DNA from 2 places in the Rhodococcus sp. WMMA185 genome. Region 1 is predicted to be linked to the other one. Evidence: riboswitches for the same ligand, from Rfam matches in the RefSeq annotation. Region 1 holds a riboswitch; the other holds the start of a gene.
What was found. A riboswitch is a leader RNA that binds a small molecule or an ion and turns the genes downstream of it on or off. The one in region 1 is predicted to bind thiamine pyrophosphate.
Positions count from the first base shown of each region.

Region 2: linked by a shared signal. The riboswitch ahead of BFN03_RS11675 (TenA family protein) and the one ahead of thiC (phosphomethylpyrimidine synthase ThiC) in region 1 are both predicted to bind thiamine pyrophosphate.

Region 1 covers NZ_CP017014.1:3,426,266-3,431,862, reverse strand. The annotation lists gene BFN03_RS15445 (thiamine pyrophosphate-dependent enzyme) at 1-755, opposite strand, end outside; gene thiC (phosphomethylpyrimidine synthase ThiC) at 976-2,625, opposite strand; TPP riboswitch at 2,618-2,725, opposite strand; gene BFN03_RS15435 (biotin-dependent carboxyltransferase family protein) at 3,046-3,915, opposite strand; gene ald (alanine dehydrogenase) at 4,004-5,104, opposite strand; gene BFN03_RS15425 (Lrp/AsnC family transcriptional regulator) at 5,243-5,597, shown strand, end outside.
Region 2 covers NZ_CP017014.1:2,607,291-2,612,887, reverse strand. The annotation lists gene BFN03_RS11695 (WS/DGAT/MGAT family O-acyltransferase) at 1-179, shown strand, start outside; gene BFN03_RS11690 (ABC transporter ATP-binding protein) at 183-995, opposite strand; gene BFN03_RS11685 (ABC transporter permease) at 1,022-1,894, opposite strand; gene BFN03_RS11680 (ABC transporter substrate-binding protein) at 1,872-2,915, opposite strand; gene BFN03_RS11675 (TenA family protein) at 2,948-3,670, opposite strand; TPP riboswitch at 3,664-3,760, opposite strand; gene BFN03_RS11670 (GNAT family N-acetyltransferase) at 3,865-4,140, opposite strand; gene BFN03_RS11665 (FAD-binding oxidoreductase) at 4,252-5,597, opposite strand, start outside.

The DNA of each region.
Region 1 (5,597 bases):
ATGGTCTCGAACACCGGTGCGGAGAGCGCTTCGGCGAGACGCACCAGGGTGTCGCGTTCGCGGGCGGTGCGCCCGCCGTGCTCGGTGATGATCAGCGGGTTTGCTGCGTCGGCGAGAACTTGGGCCACTCGCTCGATCTGTTCTTCCGTGGCGACGACGGGTGTCGGCGGAACCCAAGCCGGGATGTCGCTGTGCCCTTCACCGACCAGCAGGTCGAACGGGATCTCCAGAACCGTCGGGCCGAGCGGCACCGATTCGGCTATATAGCGGGCACGGTGGAGTTCGTGAACCAACTCCGATGGTGTCCGTGCGCGCTTGACCCATTTGGAGACCGCTTCAGCGTTGCGGGCCGGTCCGACGAGATCAACCAGCAGGGAGGGCCATTCCGGGCCGGGGTCGGTGTTCGGGTCTTCGCCGTAGGACAGGGTATCGGGGGAGAGCACGGTCATCGGTACGCGTTCCTGCAGTGCAGTGTGCAACCCCATGGATCCGTTCTGGACTCCGATCGACGTCGGCAGGAAGACTATCTGGCTTCTGCCCGTGGCTTTGTAGTACCCAGCGGCCAGGCCGATCGCCAAGAGTTCGTGACGGCAACGGAAGTAGCGCAGTCTCAGGTCGCTTCCGCGACGGGCAAGCACTTCCCAGATCGGCGCCATAACTGCGATCGGCGAGGCGAAAACGCAGTCGACCTCTTGGGAATCGAGTTGCTCCAGAAGAACCTCGGCGCCGTTCTTGGCGGAGTTCGTGTCGGGCATGAGCGGTACCACCTCGATGGAGAAGGTTTGGCTCGATCGTAGGCCGCACCCAGATGTCTCGCCATCCGTGTTTCGCTTTCGTCGCGGGGACGTTGATCAAGCGGCTGCCGTGAACGCTTGTACAGATGGCAGAGCGCAGGGAGATCGTGCGGCGTGATCTTGCGCGACCCCCCTGCGCCGGGTCAGCTTCCGAGGTGTCCTGAAGCTGCGGACGGCACTCTCACCTATCGCCCGCGCCAGGCAGGGAATCGATCGGGAGATACACCCGCGATCCGGACTCGGCGAACTCGACCGCCTTGTCTGCCATTCCTGCCTCGATTGCTTCCACGGAGTCGAGACCACGCTCGGTGGCGTACTTTCGCACATCGGCGGAGATTCGCATCGAGCAGAATTTCGGGCCACACATCGAGCAGAAATGAGCCGACTTGGCAGGTTCCGCGGGCAGAGTCTCGTCGTGGAATTCCCGCGCGGTATCAGGGTCGAGGGAAAGCGCGAACTGGTCGTGCCAGCGGAACTCGAACCGCGCCCGCGAGAGTGCATCGTCACGTTCCTGCGCACGTGGATGCCCCTTCGCGAGATCGGCGGCATGGGCGGCGATCTTGTAGGTAATGACACCTGTCTTGACGTCGTCGCGGTTCGGCAGGCCCAGGTGTTCCTTCGGGGTTACGTAGCAGAGCATCGCGGTCCCCGCCTGAGCGATCATCGCTGCACCGATCGCGGACGTGATGTGGTCGTACGCGGGGGCGATGTCGGTGGCGAGCGGGCCCAGGGTGTAGAACGGGGCCTCCTCGCACAGCTCTTCCTCGAGTCGCACGTTCTCGACGATCTTGTGCATGGGCACGTGCCCTGGGCCCTCGATCATGACCTGCACTCCATGCGATTTTGCGATCCGAGTGAGCTCGCCGAGGGTGCGCAGTTCGGCAAACTGGGCCTCGTCGTTCGCGTCCGCGATCGATCCCGGCCGCAGCCCGTCACCCAACGAGAACGTGACGTCGTAGCGATGGAGAATCTCGCACAGCTCCTCGAAGTGCGTGTAGAGGAACGACTCCTGATGGTGGGCAAGACACCAAGCGGCCATGATGGACCCGCCGCGCGAGACGATTCCCGTGACTCGATTCGCGGTCAGCGGAACGTAACGCAGCAGAACGCCGGCGTGCACGGTCATGTAGTCCACACCCTGCTCGCATTGTTCGATCACGGTGTCGCGATAGATCTCCCACGTCAATGCGGTCGGGTCGCCGTTGACCTTCTCTAGTGCCTGATAGATCGGCACCGTTCCGACCGGCACCGGGGAGTTGCGCAGAATCCACTCACGAGTTTCGTGGATGTTCTTGCCGGTGGACAGATCCATGATCGTGTCGGCGCCCCAACGGGTGGCCCACACCATCTTTTCGACTTCTTCAGCGATCGAGGAGGTGACGGCGCTGTTGCCGATATTCGCGTTGATTTTCACCGCGAACGCCTTGCCGATGATCATCGGCTCGAGCTCCGGGTGACGTCGGTTGGCCGGGATCACTGCCCTGCCAGCGGCGACCTCGTCGCGAACGAGCTCTGGTGAAACACCTTCGCGAACAGCGCAGTACCGCATCTCTGGGGTGATGATCCCGGCCCTGGCTGCGTCGAGTTGTGTACCGTCCCGGTCGGCCACCCACGGTGCGCGAATAGGCGGCAGACCGGACTCGAGGTCGATATCGGCACTCGGGTCCGTGTACGGCCCCGATGTGTCGTACAGGTCGAGATGCTCGCCGTTGGTGAGGTGGACGCGCCGCACCGGGACACCGATCCCGGCGCCGAGCTCGACATACGCTTTGGTGCTGCCCTCGATCGGGCCCACAGTGACAGATGCAGGATTGGATCCAGCTTTGCTCACGGAAAGTACTCCCTACGCCGGCATTACCCGGACAGGTTCGACGGTCGACGGCCCTAGCCGTCCTCTCAGCCCACTGGTGCGGGCCCCCGTGTGTGCATTCGGTCGGTGCCACAGGTTGCCCTGTGCACTGCGTGAGGCTACCCCGTGATCAAGCCGCAGCCACGCAAGGTTGGGGTACCGAAGGGGCTGTCCCGGGTTTCGTAGAAGTTGAGATGGCGGTCCCCCGCTCGAAACCCGCCGTGTGGTGGGTGTCGCGATCCCCTAGATCGCGAAAGCGCGCACAGGATCAGCAACGTGAAAGATCTTCTACCACCGAAACTCCGGACGGCGGATGAGTGCTTCGAGATCGGTGCCTCCACCGCGATCGGGGGGCGAGAATCAGATGCTTCGCCATCCGAGCCGGCACGCCACTGACGCCGACTATCGTTCCACTTTTCGGTGGAATCGCACGCGGTGACCGGGCCGCAACTGTGCGGCCGCGGGGAGATCGGCCTCGGCGACAACAGCGATCACCGGGTAGCCGCCCGTCACCGGATGGTCGGCGAGAAACAGGATCGGCCGGCCGTCGGGCGGAACCTGCAGCGCCCCCGCCACCATGGCTTCGCTCGGTAACTCGTCCGTGATGGAGTGGTGCAGTGGTCCCGGGCCGTGGAGTCTTGCTCCGACGCGGTTCGTGTCGGAGCTGACGGTCCACGTTTCGCGGAAGAGAGCAGCGACCGATGCGGGGGTGAACCAGTCGTCTCGTGGGCCTGGGCTGGCCTGCATCATCAGCGGATTCTCGGGAGTAGCCGGCGGTGGAACGAATTCGTCTGCCGGCCAGTCCCCCGCCTCGGTGCCGACCGGTAGCCGGTCACCCTCGGCGACGGGATCGGGTCCGATCCACGAGAGTGTGTCGGTGGAGCGGCTACCCATCACTGCCGGTACATCGAAGCCTCCCCGAACGGAGATATAGCTGCGAAGGCCCTCGGATGCGTACGCGAGTTCGAGTAAGTCCCCGGATTTGAGATGCAGCATGGTGTAGTCGGAACACGGTTCGGAATTCACCGTAACGGGAGTGCGAGCGCCGGTGACCGCGATCGAAACCGCTCCGGACGCGCGGACCGCGAGCCCGCCGAGCGTGACCTCGAGGGTGGCGGCATCGGAGTGGTTGCCCACCAACCGGTTCGCGCAGTCGTGGGCGAACCGGTCGGCGGCACCCGATTCGCCGACCCCGATGGACGCATACCCGGGCCGACCGCGATCCTGCACCGTGGTCAGTGGTCCGGTGCGTACGATCTCGAGCCATGCCATTGTTGGATTGTCTCGCATCGCCCACTCGTGGAAAAGGTCTCGGGAGCCGATGCGGGAGTCGGCACGGAACCCGCGTACGCGACCGGACTCAGAGCGCCTCGACCGAGTATCCGTGAGCGGCAGCAACCTCGGAGGAGAGCAGTTTTCCGTCGTGGGTACTGAGGCCCTCGGCAAATCCGGGAACGGTCGCGGTGGCCTGTTCCCAGCCCTTGTCGGCGAGCTCGACGACGTAGGGGAGTGTGGCGTTGGTGAGCGCGTAGGTCGAAGTCCGCGGGACCGCGCCGGGCATGTTCGCGACGCAGTAGAAGACGGAGTCGTGAACCATGTACGTGGGATCCGCGTGCGTCGTGGGGTGGGAATCCTCGAAGCAACCACCCTGGTCGATGGCGATGTCGACGAGCACCGAGCCCGGCTTCATTCGCTGCACCAGGCTGTTCGACACCAGCTTCGGGGCCTTCGCACCCGGGACGAGCACCGCACCGATGACGAGGTCGGCCTCGAGTACAGCCTCTTCGAGTTCGAGCCTGTTGGAAGTGATGGTCTTGACCTGGCCGTGGTAGCGGTCGTCGATCTCCCGCAGGCGGGCGACGGACAGGTCGAGAACGGTGACGTCGGCCTGCATGCCGTGTGCAACCGCGATGGCGTTCTTGCCGGCGACCCCTGCGCCGATGACCACGACCTTCGCCGGGCGCACACCGGGGACTCCTCCCATGAGCACACCGCGGCCGCCGCCCTGGCGCATGAGATGGTAGGCGCCGGCCTGAGTTGCCAGTCGCCCGGCGACCTCACTCATCGGGGCGAGCAGGGGCAGGGAACCGTCTCTTCCGACGACGGTTTCGTAGGCGATCGCGGTGGTTTTGGACTCGAGGAGGGCATCGGTGCACTCCTTGGACGCTGCGAGGTGAAGGTAGGTGAAGAGCACCTGGTCCTGGCGCAGTCGCGAGTATTCCTCGGCGATCGGTTCCTTGACCTTGAGGAGCAGGTCCGCGGTCTCCCACACCTGATCGGCCGTCGACAGCATGATTGCCCCAGCGGATTTGAAGTCGTCGTCCGAGAACGAGGAGCCGGCGCCTGCACCCGATTCGATGAACACCTCGTGCCCGTGCTCGAACAGTTCGTGGACCCCGGCAGGGGTGATGGCCACCCGGTATTCGTGGTTCTTGATCTCGCGGGGGATTCCGATTTTCATCAGTAGCTCCGTCACATGGTGTAAGAGTCGGCGTGGGGCACAAAGCCCGATGAGTTCGATCAGGCCTGCTACTATCAATGGTGAATAAAGTGCGCTTGAATGCCAATATCTATGAAGATAATTCTTTAGGTTCTAGCCATGCCTTCCAAATATTCATCCAAAGGTGCCTCGCAGTCACCCACGCCGAAGGATCTTCGGCCTGCGCCGCCCCTCGACGACATCGACCGCATCCTGCTCGATCACCTCGCGCGTGATGCCCGCATCCCGAACAATGCTCTTGCCGCCGCTGCCGGTATCGCGCCGTCAACCTGTCTTGGCCGGGTGCGATCCCTCGTCGAGCGCGGTGTGATTCGCGGTTTCCACGCGGACGTCGACCCCGCCGCGCTGGGCCGGGACCTGCAGGCGATGATTGCGGCTCGCGTCCAGGCAGGTGCGAGGAAGCACCTGGGGTCACTCTCGAAGCAACTCGTAGCCTTGGACGAGGTGCTCGATG
Region 2 (5,597 bases), 820 kb from region 1:
CCTCGGTGGTACTCGATGGGCAGGCGCTGAACATCACACTCACCAGCAACGGCGACAACCTCCACTTCGGTATCGTCGGGTGCCGCAGTTCGGTGCCGAGGCTGCAGCGAATCCTGCATCATCTCGAGGAAGCGTTGGCCGAACTCGAGAAGGCTCTACTCGTACCCGTCGGGGCCTAGAGCTCAGGGTCGGCTCGACTCCTGCTCTGCCAGCGCCCGCCGGGATTCCTCGTGGAGGACCTCGAGGAGGAGGTGCTCGATCTCCACGAACTCGGGCGACGTCATCATCGACAGTTCGCGTGGCCGTTGCAGATCCACTGTCACCTCGGTGCGGACCGTAGCCGGTCGCGCCGAGAGTACGACCACGCGATCCGACAGGTAGACGGCCTCACGGATGTCGTGGGTGATCATCAAGACGGTCCACCTATAGCGTTGCCACACCTGCTGCAGCCACGCTTGCATCTCGGTGCGGGTCAGCGAGTCCAGGGCGCCGAACGGTTCATCGAGAAGCAGCACCGGACATTCCTGGACGACGGTCCGCAGCATCGCGGCGCGCTGTCGCATCCCGCCGGACAACTGACTGGGCCGGGCGTCCTCGAACCCACCGAGACCGAACACGGGGAACAGTTCCCGGGCCTTGTCCCGCGCCTGGGCGCGGGATACGCCCTGCACTTCGAGGCCGAGAGTCGTGTTGTCGAGGACGCTGCGCCAGGGGAACAGCAGGTCTTTCTGCGGCATATATGCGCATCGGGCGGTATCACTGCCAGCCGATCGCACAGGTTCACCGCCGATGGTGACGGCGCCGGAATCTGGTTGCTCTAGACCTGCGAGCATCGAGAAGGCCGTGCTCTTCCCGCATCCGCTGGGGCCGATCACCGACACGAACTCTCCGCGTTCAACGGTCAGTGAGATGTCGTCGAGGACGGGTCTGGTTCCGCCGCGGACGGGAAAGGCCTTGCTGATCCCGGTCATCACGACGCGTGCTTCTTCGGTCATCGCGATCCTCTCCGTCTGGTGATCCGTCATTCGTGACGGCTCCGTTCTTCACTGATCCAGGGTGCGACGGCACGTTCGACGGCGAAGGTGAGTAGGTAGAGGCAGACACTGATGGCGGCGGTCACCAGCACGGCGGCGAGCACGAGGTCGGTTCGGAACGAGTTCTTCTGCGTCGCCATGTAGATGCCGAGGCCGGACGTGGCACCGACGTACTCGGAGAACACCGCGCCCACGACCGCATAGGTGATCCCGATCCGCAGGGCGGTGAAGAATCGGGGAATCGCCGATGGTAGCCGGACGTAGCGGAATTCCTGCCAGCGGGATGCTCCCATGCTCCGCAGGAGGGCGCTGGCTTCTCTGTCCGCGGCGGCGAAACCTTCGATCAGACCGATCGTCATCGGGAAGAACGTCGCGAGGGCGATCACGAGGATCTTCGGCAGCAGACCGAATCCGAACCAGATGATCATCAGTGGCGCGATTGCGATGATCGGCAGCGTCTGGGACACAACGAAGAGGGGGACGAATGCGCGTCGTAGCCATGGCGAGAAGTCGACGAGCACTGCGAGAGCCCAGGCGCAGAGCAGGGACACCGCGAAGCCGATCAGTGTCACCTGCAGCGTCGACGAGGCGTGCCCTGCAATAGCATCGCGTGCCCGCCAGCCTTGCTCTATCACGCGCAGCGGTGACGGCAGAACCTGCGGCCGAATACCGCTGACCATTACGTACAGTTGCCACGCGACGACGAGCAGGGCCACGACCACCAGCGAGGGAAGCCCCCTGCGCGCAAGCGTGGGGGCGCCGGGGACCGTCGTGCGGTGACCCTTCTTGTGGGGACGCGTGCGAGAACCCTCGAGAGAATTCTTCGGATGGCCCCTGTCAGGGCTCAGCGAGGTACTCATTGGTGAAGTACGTAGACCAGTCGGGTTCCGTGGTCAATGGCATTCCATCGGGACCGGCGAGCAGCCCGTTCTCAAACAAGAAACCGGAGTATCCCGACCACTTCTCGGCGGTCTGTGTTCCGACTCTTCCAGAGTCGTCCAACATGTATTCGGAGGACAGCATGTCCTGGCTCTCGAGCACGAGTCGATCGTCCGTGAAGGCGCCGGGGTTGGCGTCGACAAGCATCTGTGCGGCAAGAGCCGGGTTTTCGGCGGCGAACTGGTATCCGCGCTGCAAGGCCTGAACGAACTTGCGGGCCTCATCGGGATGATCGGCCATCCACTGCTCGTTGCCCCCGATGACGAGGGCGTAGGCATCGGGGAAACCGTAGTCCGTGTAGTGGAAATACCGCATCGGGGTTCCCTGGTGCTCGGCTTCGATGCCCTCCCAGGCAAAGAACGACACGGTGAAGTCTGCGGTGCCGGAATAGACGGCCTCGTACGCAGACGTGCCGAGCGTGACGGTCGTGAATTCTCCCTCGCCGCCGTCGTTGCGGATGATCTGCTTCAATGTTTCTTCGCCGTCGGGATCCGCGAAGCCGGCGTAGATCTTGCCGTCGAGATCACGCGGGCGGGTGATGTCGTCGCGGTCCGCTCTCACCGCGATGCCGGTTGCCCAGTGCTGCAACGGTGCGAGCACGGATTTTATCTGTGCACCTGCGGCTCGCGAAAATGTGAACGAGCTCTGGAAGCTCACCCCGAACTCGGCGTTGCCGGCGTCGACGAGGGTGTCGGGCGAGGTGTCGTTGTACGGAAGTACTTGGACGTCGAGTCCGGCGTCTTGGAAGTAGCCCTGTTCGAGGGCAACGAACAGACCGGTGTGGTTGGTATTCGGTGTCCAGTCGAGTGCGAATCGGATCGTATCGCCCGACTGTGTATTGGCCGCGCAACCGGTGAGGACCGCGAGAGCGGACACGAGGGTGACCGCGACCGTCGCAGTGCGCCTGCGCGACGAGGAAGCCTTGCGGGAGAAGAACGTCATGCCGGAAAACAGTGTCTTGCCAGAAAACAGTGTCACGATGCGGGCCATTCCTGCTTGTTCACGACGGTATCCCAGAACATGAGTTCGTACCGGCTCGCGATTACGAATACCTCGACCATCGCCTCGCGCTGAGCGTCGGTCGCGGCCTCCGCGGCGGCGTCCACCAACTCGCGGGCGGTGGCGGTGGCGGTCTGGAATTCCTCGGCGTCATAAGTGGTCACCCACTGCGCATAGGGGTGAGAAGGATCGGCGGACAGCACCTCTCGGGCACTGTTTGCGAGGCGTTGTCCCACGTCGGCATAGATCCAGAAGCACGGCAGCATTGCGGCGGCAGCTACGGGGTACGGTTCGGTCGCGGCGACGGCCGTCAGGTACGAGACGTACCCCAGGCAAGCCTGTGAATGCTGGGGTTTCGCATCGGATTGGGGCAGCTTGCCGCTCGTCAGTAGGTTTTGGTGCAGCGTCGCTTCCACCGTCGCCGCCGTTGCGGCGGAACCGGCCCAGAAGCCGGCCGTGTCCGGGTCCGGGGCGTGAGCCGAAACCAGCGAGAGAGCCTTGGCGTATCCCGTGAGATACAGGTAGTCCTGTTCGATGTACGTGCGGAACAAGTCCAACGGCAGGGTTCCGTCACCGAGACGACGCAGAAACTCGAGTTCGTCGATCGCGTCGCGCAGGACCTTGGTTCGGTCCCACAGATGGTCCGTGAATCGGGTGTGCCGATCCGTGTCGGCGGCACCATAGGCAGAGTTGGTCACGACTTTGACATCCCTTCGTCAGCATTACCTGAGCAGGTTTTCCGGGTGTGTTCTCAGCCCCGCCCGTGCGGAGCACCCCGTGTCAGAACAAGGCAGACCCTACACTGAACGCGATTCGCGCCGGACACGACCCTCAGGGCGCGGACGTGCGGCAACGATGTCGTCGGCCTCCCATCTCGGTCCCGCTCACCGGATCAGACGAGCTCTGCATAGCCCGAATGCTCGGAGATGTATTTTGCGACGTACGAGCACGAGGGAATCACTGAGAGTCCGCGAGCTTTCGTGTCGTCGAGGGCAGCCTTCACTACTTCGGCGGCCAGACCCTGCCCACGGAACTGCGGGTACGTGACGGTGTGGTGGAAGTCGCGGACACCGCTGCGCTCAGCATAGTCGGCGTAGCCGGCCAGCTGACCGTCGACGAAGACCTCGAACCGGGACTCGGCCACGCAGTGCTCCACCGTTGTCGTCACAGACTGCTCCTTGACTCGTTGCCTTCACGCGGTATGGTCCCGCACGCTGTCATCCGCAGATTACCCCTCAGTTTCGAGGGCAGGTTCCGGTTGCCGTTCCGACCGGCGCGGTTATAGAACCGCTCCGGGGTTGAGGATGCCGAGTGGGTCGAGCGCGTTCTTGATCCGTTGCGTCAATTCCATGACTTCCGGACCCACCTGGTCGGACAGCCAGGGCTTCTTCAACCGTCCCACCCCGTGCTCGCCGGTGATCGTGCCGCCGAGCGAGATCGCGAGATCCATGATCTCGCCGAATACGAGATGGGCGCGCTCGGTCATCTCCGCATCGTCGGGATCGAAGACGATGAGGGGGTGGGTGTTCCCGTCGCCGGCGTGTGCAATTACCGCAACCATCACGTCGCGCTCGCGGGAGATGGCAGCGACTCCCTCGACCAATGCGGGCAGTTTCGGCAGTGGGACGCCGACGTCCTCGAGGAGTAGGCTGCCCAGCTTCTCGACTGCGGGGATCGCGTATCGCCTTGCTGCAGCGAAGGCTTCGCCCTCGTCGGGATCATCTGTCGTGAATACCTCGGAGGCTCCGTTCGCCTTACACGCATCCGCCATGACGGAGATCTCTTCGGCTGCAATCGCTCCGGGTGCGTCCGACCGCGCGATGAGCATCGCTTCGGCGGTACGGTCGAGGCCCATCCGCAGGGAATCCTCGACCGCGCCGATCGAAGCGCGATCCATGAACTCGAGCATCGAGGGTCGCAATGTCCGTGTAATTGCCAGGACCGTGTCTGCGGCGGATTGGACGGAGGCAAAAGACGCAACGAGGGTACTCGAGGGCGGCTGGGCGGGAATCAGTCTCAACGTCGCCTCGGTGACGATACCGAGGGTTCCCTCGCTTCCGATGAAGAGTTTGGTCAGCGAGAGCCCGGCCACGTCTTTCAACCGCGCACCGCCGAGTCTGACGGCGGTTCCGTCTGCGAGTACCACACGCAGTGCGAGCACGTAGTCGGTTGTGACACCGTACTTGACGCAGCACAGACCACCTGCATTCGTTGCGACGTTGCCGCCGATCGAGCACATCTCGAACGAAGACGGATCTGGGGGATACCAGAGTCCGTGCTCAGCTGCCGCGGCCTTGACCTCCGCGTTCAGCAGACCCGGTTCCACGACGGCGATACGTGTGGCCGGGTCCACCTCTATCCGGCGCATTCGCTCGGTGCTGACCACGATGCTGCCCGAGACGGCCGTCGCACCGCCGCTGAGCCCGGACCCTGCCCCTCGCGGAATGACCGGAACCTGATGTTCGGTGGCCCAACGCATCACCGCCTGGACGTCTTCGGTGGTAGTGGGGCGCGCGACCGCACGAGGGATCGTCGCGGCAGGGTCTCGTGCCCAGTCCTGACTGTACGACGCGAGGAGGTCCGGATCGGTCACCAGGCATCCTTCGGGAAGGACGGCGGCGAGCG